Regions from separate parts of the Kluyvera sp. CHPC 1.2972 genome, predicted to be linked through region 4. Evidence: predicted binding sites of a transcription regulator. Region 4 holds the regulator's gene; each other region holds the start of a gene.
What was found. The regulator LexA, encoded in region 4, represses DNA repair genes until DNA is damaged. The targets are predictions, from matches to a motif close to TNCTGTATGTACATACAGNA.
Positions count from the first base shown of each region.

Region 1: rmuC (DNA recombination protein RmuC) is a predicted target of LexA. The motif match lies at 1,676-1,695, and genes of this name have one in related genera.
Region 2: umuD (translesion error-prone DNA polymerase V autoproteolytic subunit) is a predicted target of LexA. The motif match lies at 1,972-1,991, and genes of this name have one in related genera.
Region 3: V6944_RS21385 (YebG family protein) is a predicted target of LexA. The motif match lies at 1,712-1,731, and genes of this name have one in related genera.

Region 1 is NZ_JAPKIB010000017.1:16,310-19,454, reverse strand. It holds gene V6944_RS19755 (dienelactone hydrolase family protein) at 1-597, opposite strand, end outside; gene udp (uridine phosphorylase) at 835-1,596, shown strand; gene rmuC (DNA recombination protein RmuC) at 1,739-3,145, shown strand, end outside.
Region 2 is NZ_JAPKIB010000029.1:10,585-13,729, forward strand. It holds gene V6944_RS22810 (ParB family protein) at 1-166, shown strand, start outside; gene V6944_RS22815 (Y-family DNA polymerase) at 248-1,519, opposite strand; gene umuD (translesion error-prone DNA polymerase V autoproteolytic subunit) at 1,519-1,950, opposite strand; gene V6944_RS22825 (plasmid segregation protein ParM) at 2,178-3,134, shown strand; gene V6944_RS22830 (plasmid partitioning/stability family protein) at 3,139-3,145, shown strand, end outside.
Region 3 is NZ_JAPKIB010000021.1:44,569-47,713, forward strand. It holds gene V6944_RS21380 (aldehyde dehydrogenase family protein) at 1-1,154, shown strand, start outside; gene V6944_RS21385 (YebG family protein) at 1,381-1,698, opposite strand; gene V6944_RS21390 (putative quinol monooxygenase) at 1,817-2,116, shown strand.
Region 4 is NZ_JAPKIB010000014.1:42,215-45,359, reverse strand. It holds gene dinF (MATE family efflux transporter DinF) at 1-977, opposite strand, end outside; gene lexA (transcriptional repressor LexA) at 1,046-1,654, opposite strand; gene V6944_RS18390 (diacylglycerol kinase) at 1,754-2,122, opposite strand; gene plsB (glycerol-3-phosphate 1-O-acyltransferase PlsB) at 2,251-3,145, shown strand, end outside.

The sequences.
Region 1 (3,145 bases), on a different contig from region 4:
CAGTCCCAGCACCGGGGCGCTAAGATCGACCGCGATGTCGACCGGATTTTTCGGCATCTTCAGCGTCTTGTCACCCACCAGACGGCCATACCAGGCAACGGCGGCTTTGAGCTGCGGGTTATGCGCGGCGTACAGCCACGTAATACGGCCGCCCCAGCAAAAGCCTGTCATCAATAAGCGGCTGGCGTCGCCGCCGTTACGAGCCGCCCAGTTGGCGACGTGATCGAGGTCGGCTAGCACCTGAGCGTCGGGGACTTTGGACACCAGGCCGCTAAACAGCGAGGGGACATCGTCATAATCGTTCGGATCGCCCTGACGGAAGTAGAGCTCTGGTGCGACCGCCAGATAGCCCTCTAACGCCAGACGACGACAAATATCGCGGATGTGTTCGTGGACACCAAAAATCTCCTGCACTACGATGATTACCGGCAGCGGCGCATCGCTATGCTTAGGGCGAGCGTAGTACGCTGGCAGCGTATCACCCTGTGAAGGGATAGAGGTTTCTCCCGCTGAGATAGCCTCCTCGGGCGTATGAACAGTGGTTGAGGCGTGAGGTGAAGCCGCAGGGGCAAATCCAGGTTGTCTGTTGGTTGTCATGGCATTCTCCGTACCCTTTTAATGAACTCATAGCCAAATCACATTGCCTGAATGCGGCGTATTTTTGGTCAGCAGGGAGTAACAATAACTTGTTAATGTGATGTGAATCACTAATTGCGTGGAATTTAATGTAATATTTTTAATTCTTAGTGATTGTGGTCACGAAAAGATGTTGTGGTCTTCTATAAAGTACATTTTTGCTTCTTCTGACAAAACTGAACCACAGAGGAGTTCTTTATGTCCAAGTCTGATGTTTTTCATCTCGGCCTCACCAAAAGCGACCTTCAAGGGGCTACACTCGCTATCGTCCCAGGTGACCCGGAACGTGTGGAAAAGATCGCCGCGCTGATGGAAAAGCCGGTAAAACTGGCATCTCACCGTGAATTTACCTCCTGGCGTGCCGAACTTGATGGCAAGTCAGTGATCGTTTGCTCTACCGGTATCGGTGGTCCATCCACCTCTATCGCCGTGGAAGAACTGGCCCAGTTGGGTATCCGCACCTTCCTGCGCGTAGGCACCACCGGCGCCATTCAGCCGCATATCAATGTCGGTGACGTTCTGGTGACCACCGCATCCGTCCGTCTGGATGGGGCGAGCCTGCACTTTGCGCCGATGGAATACCCGGCAGTCGCTGACTTCGCGTGTACGACTGCGCTGGTTGAAGCGGCGAAAGCCGTAGGTGCGACCACACACATCGGCGTGACGGCGTCCTCTGATACCTTCTATCCGGGTCAGGAACGCTATGACACCTTCTCTGGCCGCGTAGTGAGAAACTTCAAAGGCTCCATGGAAGAGTGGCAGTCAATGGGCGTGATGAACTACGAGATGGAATCCGCGACGCTGCTGACCATGTGCTCAAGCCAGGGTCTGCGTGCGGGGATGGTAGCAGGCGTTATCGTTAACCGTACCCAGCAGGAAATCCCGAACGCTGAGACGATGAAGCAGACGGAAAGCCACGCGGTGAAAATCGTGGTGGAAGCAGCACGCCGCCTGCTGTAGTTCGCTCACCCGCTCTGTAAAAGGCCGACTTGTTCGGCCTTTTTCTTTTTGCGTGGAGGCTCGCAGGAAACTGCTTTAAAACTGGACGTTTATACAGCACAATTCTATTTTGTGCAGATAACCGGTTTATGCAGGGGGCGTTGTGGATATTGCCGTGGTGATTTATGCGCTGGTCGCGCTGGCGGGCATCGTGATTGGCTGGCTGGCGGCGAGCTATCGCGTGGCGCAGCAGCGGGCTGAACAGCTGGCTGAAGAGCGCGACGTGTACGGTGAGCTGAGTGCGGCAAAACAGCAGATTGCCCAGAACGCCCACTGGCGGGAAGAGTGCGAGCTGCTCAATAACGAGTTGCGTAACCTGCGGGAAATAAACGCCTCGCTGGAGGTCGACCTGCGGGAAGTCACCACGCTGCTGGAGACCACTCGTCAGCACGGCGATGAAAAGTATCGCCTGATGCTCAACAGCGAGCAGCGCCTGAGCGAGCAGTTCGAAAACCTGGCCAACCGCATCTTCGAACAGAGCAATCGCCGGGTGGAAGAACAAAACCGCCAAAGCCTGCACGGCCTGCTGACGCCGCTTCGCGAGCAACTTGATGGCTTTCGTCGTCAGGTGCAGGAGAGTTTCGGGCAGGAGGCACGCGAGCGTCACACGCTGGCGCATGAAATTCGTAACCTCCAGCAGCTCAACGCCCAGATGGCACAGGAAGCGGTCAATCTGACCCGTGCGCTCAAAGGTGACAATAAAACCCAGGGGAACTGGGGTGAAGTGGTGCTCACGCGCGTATTAGAGGCTTCTGGCCTGCGTGAAGGGCATGAATACGAAACCCAGGTTAGCATCAATACGGACGCGAACTCCCGTATGCAGCCGGACGTTATCGTGCGCTTGCCGCACCGCAAGGACGTGGTGGTGGATGCCAAAATGACGCTGGTGGCCTACGAGCGTTACTTTAACGCTGAAGATGACTATACCCGCGAAACCGCGCTGCAGGAGCATATTGCGGCAGTGCGTAACCATATCCGCATGCTGGGCCGTAAAGATTATCAGCAGTTGCCGGGGCTGCGATCGCTGGACTACGTCCTGATGTTTATCCCCGTTGAACCTGCCTTTCTGCTGGCGCTGGACAGACAGCCCGAACTGATTAGCGAAGCGCTGAAAAACAATATTATGCTGGTCAGCCCAACCACGCTGCTGGTGGCGCTGCGGACCATCGCCAACCTATGGCGCTATGAGCATCAGAGCCGAAATGCGCAGCATATTGCTGAACGCGCGAGCCGCTTATATGACAAAATGCGCCTCTTCGTGGATGACATGTCGGCTATCGGTCAAAGCCTCGATAAAGCGCAGGAAAACTACCGACAGGCGATGAAAAAGCTCACCACCGGGCGCGGTAACCTGCTGACGCAGGCCGAGGCGTTCCGCCACCTTGGGGTGGAGGTGAAACGCGAGATTAATCCGGAACTGGTTGAACAGGCGACGGCGCAGGACGATGATTTTCGTCTGCGTGACGACACAGACACGAATGATGACAATCCGTTAGCCGCTGAACGTCGC
Region 2 (3,145 bases), on a different contig from region 4:
GTCAGTGATTTCCCCACTCTGGACCTTTGAAGAAAAGGACAAGTTCGCGCGCAAGCGTGTGAAAGGGCGCACGCTGACTTATGAGTTTAGCCGTATGTCAAAAGTGATTCAGGATGAACTGGACAAGGCTATCAATGAGGTCCTTGACAGAAATTTGAGTCAATAATTTCGCCATGGCGATTTCACATCTAACTTATTGTAATTAGGAAGTTTAGATTGAGAATTTCAAGGTGAAATCGCCAAAGTTTCACGCCAGTTTCGCTTCAGGAATATCTGACCATCGTGTCGTATAAGCAGGAGAAAGCATCTCCCGTTTCATCTGCCATTCCGGGGCAATGCCCCGCCCCGCAAACCATACTTTACCCAGCCCTGAGTGGTTGATCCCGTCCAGAACCTTCATCAGCTCAGCACTGTGAGGGCGTGGCGGGCGTTCGTCGAACAGCTGCAGCTGCGAAACGCCGGAGCCGGTGAAGTCATTCAGCATAACTCCGGCTTTGGCATACCGGTGCCCATCCCTCCAGATACGCTCCAGAGCCGTTGTGGCGGCTGCAATAATGTCCCTGGTGTCCTGAGTAGGGGTAAGCAGTTTCTCCGTGGCCACATTGCCGTAGTAAGGTTCTTTTACGGCGAACGGAGACGTTTTGACGAAAACGGAAATGTGCCGGCAATACTGGCGCTCCTGACGCAGTTTCTCAGCTCCCCGCTCTGCGTACTGACAGACAGCCTGGCGGAGCGAATCATATTCCGTGATCTTCTCGCCAAAGCTCCGGCTACAGACTATCTGCTGTTTTGTGGGGGGCGCTTCCTCAAGTGACATGCAGCTTTCCCCATTCAGTTCGCGCACCGTTCGCTCGAGAACCACGGAGAAATTTTTCCGGATGAAGGCCGGGTTCGTCAGAGCCAGATCAAGTGCGGTCCTGATGCCCAGTACATTGAGCTTGCGTGCAATGCGATTTCCCACGCCCCAGACCTCTTCGACCGGCTGAAGTGACAGCAGTTTGCGGGTTCGCTGAGGATTATCCCGGGTCAGGGCCAGCACGCCCCGGAATTGTTTCCACTCTTTGGAGGCCCACTGGGCTGATTTTGCTAGACTTTTCGTAGGTCCAGCCCCCACGCCGATGGTCAGGCGGGTACAGTCATATACGTGCTGGCGCAGCTGCCGGCCAAAGTCTTCAAGGTTCATGCAGTGCTCCACGCCGGTCAGGTCGAGGAACATCTCGTCAATCGAATATTGTTCCACCCTCGGCGCCAGCTCCTCAAGGCAACTCATCACGCGCGCCGACATCGAGGCGTAAAGCTCATAATTACTTGAAAATACGTATATTTTATCCGGGTAGTGCTCGTTCTTCATCTGGAACCACGGGGTGCCCATTTTTATCCAGGGCTTCGCTTCGGCACTTCTCGCTATCACGCAGCCGTCGTTGTTGCTAAGGCAGACAATGGGTTTCCCTTTTAAATCCGGGCGGAATACACGTTCACAGCTGGCATAGAAGCTGTTCACATCGGCCAGGGCAAACATCAGTACATCTCCCTCGGACGGTGGATGATATGCGTGACGACGCCAAAGATATCCAGTTCGTCCGGGTCGGGATAAATCGGTGACCAGGATGCGTTCATGGGTTGCAGCGTCAGTCGTGGCGTCAGCAGAAGTCGTTTGACCGTAAACTCCCCCTGCACGCTGGCCACAACAATATCCCCGTGCCGGGGCTTCTCCGCACTGTCCACAATCAGAAGATCGCCGTTGTAAAGGCTGCCGTCAGCCATGCTGTCTCCGCTGGCTCTGAGGTAATAAGTCGCGCTCGGATGGCGTATGCAGTACTCATGCAAATCCAGATCTGACTGAACGTAATCGCCGGCTGGGCTGGGAAAACCGCAGCTGGCCAGATCGGCGAACAACGGATGGCTTTGTGGCGGGAGTTCTGTCCCGGGACTGAATAACTGGAGTTTCACGAAAGCACCTCAAAAAAATAATGCTGTATATAAATACAGTAGTATTTTTGCGTGTTAACTTCAACTATCTCTTAATTTTTCGACTTATCTCATATTACTATCCCATTGTTCTCATATTGTTCTCATATTTTGATTGATTGATTACGGCTCAATGTGTATATTTCATATTGTTCTCAGATTTATCTCATCTGTTACCTGTTTTGTATTTGAATTTACCGAGAGGATGTATGAAAATTTTCGTTGATGATGGCTCCACCAATATCAAGATGCTGTGGAAGGACGGTGATGAGGTTCGTCGCTCTATCAGCCCGAACAGTTTTAAGCGGGAGTGGGCGGTCAGTTTTGGGGCGGATAAGGTTTTCAACTACTCGTTAAACGGGGAAAACTACACCTTTGATCCCATCAGCGCTGATGCGATGGTCACGACCAACATTGCATGGCAGTACAGTGATGTGAATGTCGTTGCCGTGCATCATGCGTTGCTGAATTCCGGGCTTGAACCGCAGCCGGTTGATATTGTGGTGACGCTGCCACTGGCAGAGTATTACAACCGTGATAATCAGCCCTGCACTGAAAACATCCGTCGGAAGGAAGAGAACCTTCTGAGGCCGGTCACCCTGAATGACGGTGTCACCTTCACTGTTCGCAGTGTACGCGTCATGCCGGAGTCCATACCTGCGGGTTTTGATGTGGTGAGTAAACTGGACGATCTGGATTCACTGCTTATTGTCGATCTGGGCGGCACAACACTCGACATTTCCCATGTCCGGGCAAAAATGCGCGGTATTTCGCGTATCTACGGCGACTCTGGTCTCGGTGTGTCACTGATGACCCAGGAGGTGAGGGCGGCGATGGCTGTGGCCAGAACTCGGGGCAGCAGTTTCCTGGCTGACGAGCTGATTATTCACCGCCAGGATGAAGAATTTCTTCTTCGACGTATCAATGATGCGACCAGGCTGACCGTTGTGCAGGATGCGATCCGTGAATCACATCATCGCCTCATAAACCGGGTGACAGACGCTGTAAAAAGTTTCGAAAGTTATTCTCATGTTATGGTTATCGGTGGCGGTGCCGAACTCATCGCTGACGCGGTCAGACAGTTTTGTGGGGTTCGGGAGGACAGGTTCTTCCTCAGCAAAGATCCCCAGTTTGATCTGGTAAATGGCATGTCTGCAATTGGTTAATTAAATGGATA
Region 3 (3,145 bases), on a different contig from region 4:
CCCGCGCCTTCGAAGTGGGCTGCACCCTGAACTGGATGCGCTACACCGCCGGGCTGACCACTAAAATCAGCGGCCGCACGTTGGATGTCTCCATTCCGTTCCCGCAGGGCGCGCGCTATCAGGCGTGGACCAAAAAAGAGCCGGTTGGCGTCGTCGCGGGCATTGTGCCGTGGAACTTCCCGTTGATGATCGGCATGTGGAAAGTGATGCCGGCGCTGGCCGCAGGCTGTTCTATTGTCATCAAACCGTCGGAGACCACGCCGCTGACCCTGCTGCGCGTGGCTGAACTGGCTATCGAGGCGGGTGTACCGGAAGGCGTATTCAATGTGGTCACCGGCAGCGGCGCCGAGTGCGGTGCGGCGTTAACCTCACACCCACACGTGGCAAAAGTGAGCTTCACCGGCTCCACCGCGACCGGTAAACAGATCGCCCGCGTTGCCGCCGACAGACTCACCCGCGTCACGCTGGAACTGGGCGGTAAAAACCCGGCTATCGTGCTGAAAGACGCTGACCCGGCCTGGGTTATCGAAGGGTTGATGACCGGTAGCTTCCTCAATCAGGGGCAGGTGTGTGCGGCCAGTTCGCGTATCTACATTGAAGCGCCGCTGTTCGACACGCTGGTCAGCGGCTTCGAGCAAGCTGTGAAATCGCTGCAGGTGGGGCCTGGTATGCTGGAGACCACGCAGATCAACCCGGTGGTTTCTCAGGCGCATTGCGCCAAAGTGGCGGCCTATCTGGACGATGCTCGCAAACAAAACGCGGAGCTGATTACCGGCAACGTTGGTCCGGATGCGCAGGGTTTCTACATTCCGCCAACGCTGGTTATCAACCCGGATGCCAACCTGCGCTTAACCCGTGAAGAGGTGTTTGGCCCGGTGGTGAACCTGGTGCGCGTCGCCGACGGCGAAGAAGCGTTGCGTCTCGCCAACGACAGCGACTTCGGCCTGACTGCCAGCGTCTGGACCCGCGACCTGACTCAAGCGCTGAACTACACTGACCGCCTGCAGGCCGGTACGGTATGGGTCAACAGCCACACGCTGATTGACGCCAACCTACCGTTTGGCGGCATGAAGCAGTCGGGCACCGGGCGCGATTTTGGGCCGGACTGGCTGAACGACTGGTGTGAAACGAAGTCAGTCTGCGTACGCTATTAATCTGCCCAACCGTTCCCTCTCCCCGTGGGGAGAGGGCTAGGGTGAGGGGGCAAGCACCTAGCCAAAGACCCGCACCTCCAATCAAAACCCATCCTCCACGGTGCCAACCCCGGCGTCGCTACGCTCGGCCAGGCTACAAATACAGACGTTATCTCTTAAATCAGTAGCAAGCCGTGAGAAGTATTCTGCTTACGGCTTCAGGATCAGCGATGCGACATGCTGGTATTTAAGCCGCTTTAACCGCTTTGATTTTTTTACTGCCTGCGGTATCTGACTTTGGTTCATCGGTTTCAACCAGGCTACCGGGTTCAGGCAGTTTGCTGGTGCGCAGAATATGCTGCACGGCCACTTTCTGTTCGGCGAGATACATCCCAAGATCCTCAGCCTGTGTTTCATCCATTGACGTCCCGCTTTGCAGCAGCAAATCAGTGAACGCTTCTGCCATGTCGAGCAGTTTGTCGTAAGCGTCAGCCTCTTTCTTACTGGCAAATGTCATTTTCTCTTCACCTTTTCTTACGACAACAAATTTTATTTCAACGGCCATTATTTGCCCCTTGCACTGTGATTATATCCAGTGTATCAGTTATGAGGCGGTGTTGCAGGGAAAATGTGTATACCTGACACGTAAAAATGCTCGTGCCATTTTTAATAAAGGCGTTTGCATGCTAAAGGTTATCGCCGAAGATTTTATCAACCCCGAGTGCATCGACATCGTACTCCCTTTTTACCGCGAGCTTATTGCGGCAACGAAGAAAGAGCCTCTATGTATTGCTTATGATTTATACCGGGACGAAAAAGATCCGGGGCATTTTATTTTCATTGAAGAGTGGCCAGACCGGGCAGCACTAGAGGCACACTGTGCCAGCGAACATTTCACTCGACTGGTTCCTTTGATTGATCAATATGCGCGTAAAGCGGCGCAGTACATCCTGATGGATGTTCGGGTGGAACCGGAGAGATAAAGCCCAATCCTGGCACTAAGCGGACGATGTGACTGAACTAAAGGCTCGCCGTGAGTGAACTGCGGACATTATAAAAAATATGGCGTACGAAAAACGGATGGCAGATCAGGTGATTTTAAAGCGCCACGTTAACAACGTGGCGATTGAAGGACTCGAGTTAATCGTCGTACTTATCGTTAAGAATTTGACGAAGTCTTTCTCGTTCGGCTTCGCTTCGCGTTGTATCTGACAAAACAGATCTGCCATGGATGGCTAAATCCGTTTCTAACTCTGTCTGGGTAGAATAAGGCTTATAAGTCGTTCCGTTTGGATATGCATTCCCGTTAGTCGATGGCGCACCAAGACCGCGGTTGAAAGCCAAAGAAAAAACTCCCACCGCTAGTAACACTGTTATCAACGGATAAAAAAACGTAGGCGAGACTTGCCCGATAAAGACTAGCAGCCGTACAACTGGAATAATCGAACATAGAATAAGGGCGCTACTTGCAAGAAGCCATGACTTCAGTCTTCCTTTTGCGCTTACGTGTATGAACCCAAGGCAAATCAAACCTGCAAATCCTATGACGGTAGACGTGATAATCAGCGTCACGTCAATCTGTCGATAAGTCCAGTATATGGAATTCCCAACAGTGTATATGATTGAAAAGAGAACTAATGGAGCCAGTCGTTTAATACTCTTACCCACGGAAAAATACAACGCTAATACCGGAATGGCGTAAATGATGCTACCTATTAATATAGGGATGAAGGGGATGGTCATATTGAACCTCGGAGACTTTAAGTGAAATTAAAGCTTCAATGAATCTGGACAGTAATGACTATATTTGTGCCTTAGGAGACCGTCAAGCCTGCCAAAAAAAGCAGGTTTATTGTGCGATAACTATCGAGCTTCAGACTCACTCCAGCTAAGACAGTTAACGGACAGGCAGTTTTGAGCGAGGAGAGTAAGTTGGCGATAGCTTTCAAGAGCATCATTGGAATGAAAAATGCCGCTTACGCGGCATTGTTTTCTGATTTCAGGCTGAATCG
Region 4 (3,145 bases):
GCAAACGCCAGCGCCACGACGCCCGCCTGGCGGCATGCCGCGCGCCAGACTTCCAGCAGCTTACTGCCGTCGCGCGCACCATAGGCCTGCCCGGAATGGGCTTCCACCGCATAGGCAAAGCCATCCAGCGCGTAGGCGGTGAAGGTCAGCATGGTCATCAGCACGGCGTTCACCGCCACCACTTCGCTGCCCAGCCGCGCGCCGAAGACGGTTACCGCACCGAAGCAGAGCTGGAGCAGCAGCGAGCGCAGCATGATGTCGCGGTTGAGCGCCAGCAGGCGGCGAAAATCGCCCTGCCAGGCCGTTTTCAGCATCGCCCACGAGATCCCGCGCATCACCAGCACCTTACGCGCCATCCCCAGACCCACCAGCAGTGTGGCATATTCGGCGATCGCCGTTGCCAGCGCCGCGCCCTGCACGTTCATGTGCAGTCCCATCACCAGCCACAGGTCGAGCACGATATTCAGCACGTTACCCACCACCAATAGCACGACCGGTGCGCGGGCGTACTGCACGCCCAGCAGCCAGCCGAGCAGCACCAGGTTCGCCAGTGATGCGGGGGCACTGAGCCAGCGGATATCGAGGAAACGCCGCGCCTGCTCCAGCACTTCTCCGCTGCCGCCAACGATGGAGAGCGCCAGGTTTATCAGCGGCGTTTTGAAAAGAATGATCAGCAATCCTGCCCCCAGCGCTAACATCAGCGGCTGTACCAGCGCGCGAGCCAGCGCCTGCGGATTTTTTGCGCCAAACGCCTGCGCCGTGAGCCCGGTAGTGCTCATGCGCAAAAACAGCAGCAGCATAAACAGGAAGCTGGTTGCCGTGGCGCCTATCGCGACGCCTCCCAGATAGACGGGACTATCGAGATGGCCAATAACGGCGGTATCCACCAGCCCCAGCAGCGGAACGGTAATGTTGGAGAAGATCATCGGCAGCGCAAGGCGCCACAGCGCCTTATCGGCGTGAGTAAGTAGCGGCATGAGTTTTGACCAGAACGAAAAAAGGCTGCGATAGCGGAAGTATCACAGCCATTAGTATGGGGAGAGAGTTACAGCCACTCGCCGTTGCGGATAACGCCAACGGCCAGTCCTTCGATGGAGAAATTCTGCTGACGCAGATCGACCACGATAGGTTTAAATTCGCTGTTTTCCGGCAGCAGTTCGACGACGTTACCCTGTTTTTTCAGGCGTTTTACCGTCACTTCTTCATCGATACGTGCGACCACAACCTGACCGTTACGTACGTCCTGAGTTTTATGCACGGCCAGCAAGTCGCCATCCATAATACCGATGTCTTTCATCGACATACCGCTCACGCGCAGCAGGAAGTCGGCGCTTGGCTTAAACAAGGACGGGTCAACCTGGTAGTGACCTTCGATGTGCTGCTGCGCCAGCAACGGTTCACCCGCCGCGACGCGGCCTACCAACGGCAGCCCCTCTTCTTCTTCTACCAGCAGGCGGATACCACGAGAAGCGCCTGAGACAATCTCAAGGACGCCTTTACGCGCCAGCGCTTTCAGGTGCTCTTCAGCCGCATTCGGGGAACGGAACCCCAAACGCTGAGCAATTTCCGCACGCGTTGGCGGCATGCCCGTCTGGCTGATGTGATCCCGGATGAGATCAAACACCTCTTGCTGCCTGGTCGTTAACGCTTTCATTCCGCCCCCTGGGTGTATATACAGTTATGCTGTGAGTATATACAGCTACTGGCTATTTTGGAACCATAAAACTCACGAAATCAGGCAGTTTTCACCGCTTTAGTGAAAATGTGACCACAGCAGGGTCGCCCAGGTGAACACCGCCACAAAAATGGACAACAGCACCGCCGCTGAACCCATGTCTTTCGCCCGACCGGAGAGCTCGTGATAGTCAGAACCGATACGGTCAACGACCGCTTCCAGTGCACTATTGAGAATTTCCACTATCATCACCAAAAGGACGGATCCGATGAGCAGGACACGGGTGATGGCATCAACATCCAGCCAGCAGGCGATAATAATCGCGATAACAGAGGCAACGCCTTCCTGGCGGAACGCCGCTTCATTGATCCACGCCGCGCGGAATCCTTTCCAGGAATAGCCCGCAGCTTTGATAATTCGGGTAATCCCAGTGGTATTATTGGCCATCTCAAGAACCTTTTTTGTTTTTACGTCAATGACAATGCGTGTTATGAGGCGGTAGAACAGAAATTTCACCGACTTTCTGATATTCTTGCCGCGCATTTGCATGATTAACCAGAGGCTTTACATCGTTTATGTCCGGCTGGCCACGAATTTACTACAAATTACTGAATTTACCATTAAGTGTTCTGGTAAAAAGCAAGTCTATTCCGGCACAACCTGCCCAGGAATTGGGGCTTGATACGTCGCGCCCGATTATGTACGTCCTGCCTTATAACTCTAAGGCTGACTTGCTGACGCTGCGCGCTCAGTGCCTGGCGCACGATTTACCCGACCCGCTTGAACCGCTTGAGATCGACGGTACGCTGCTGCCGCGCTACGTCTTTATCCACGGCGGACCGCGCGTGTTCACCTACTACACGCCGAAAGAAGAGTCGATCAAACTGTTCCACGACTACCTCGATTTGCACCGCAGCAATCCTGAGCTGGATGTGCAAATGGTGCCGGTGTCGGTGATGTTTGGTCGTTCTCCTGGTCGCGAGAAAGGTGAGGTTAACCCACCGCTGCGCATGCTAAACGGCTTCCAGAAGTTCTTTGCCGTATCCTGGCTTGGTCGCGACAGCTTTGTCCGCTTCTCGCCTTCCGTCTCTCTGCGCCGCATGGCGGACGAACACGGTACCGATAAAACTATCGCTCAGAAACTGGCTCGCGTCGCGCGTATGCACTTTGCCCGCCAGCGTCTGGCGGCGGTCGGCCCGCGTCTTCCTGCTCGTCATGACCTGTTCAAGAAGCTGCTGGCGTCAAAAGCTATCGCCAAAGCAGTAGAAGACGAAGCGCGCAGCAAGAAAATTTCCCACGAGAAAGCGCAGCAGAACGCCATTGCGCTGATGGAAGAGATCGCGGCGAACTTCTCCTACGAGATGATTCGTCTGACCGACCGTATCCTCAGCTTCACCTGGAACCGTTTGTACCAGGGCATTAACGTTCACAACGCCGAGCGCGTACGCCAGCTGGCGCACGACGGGCATG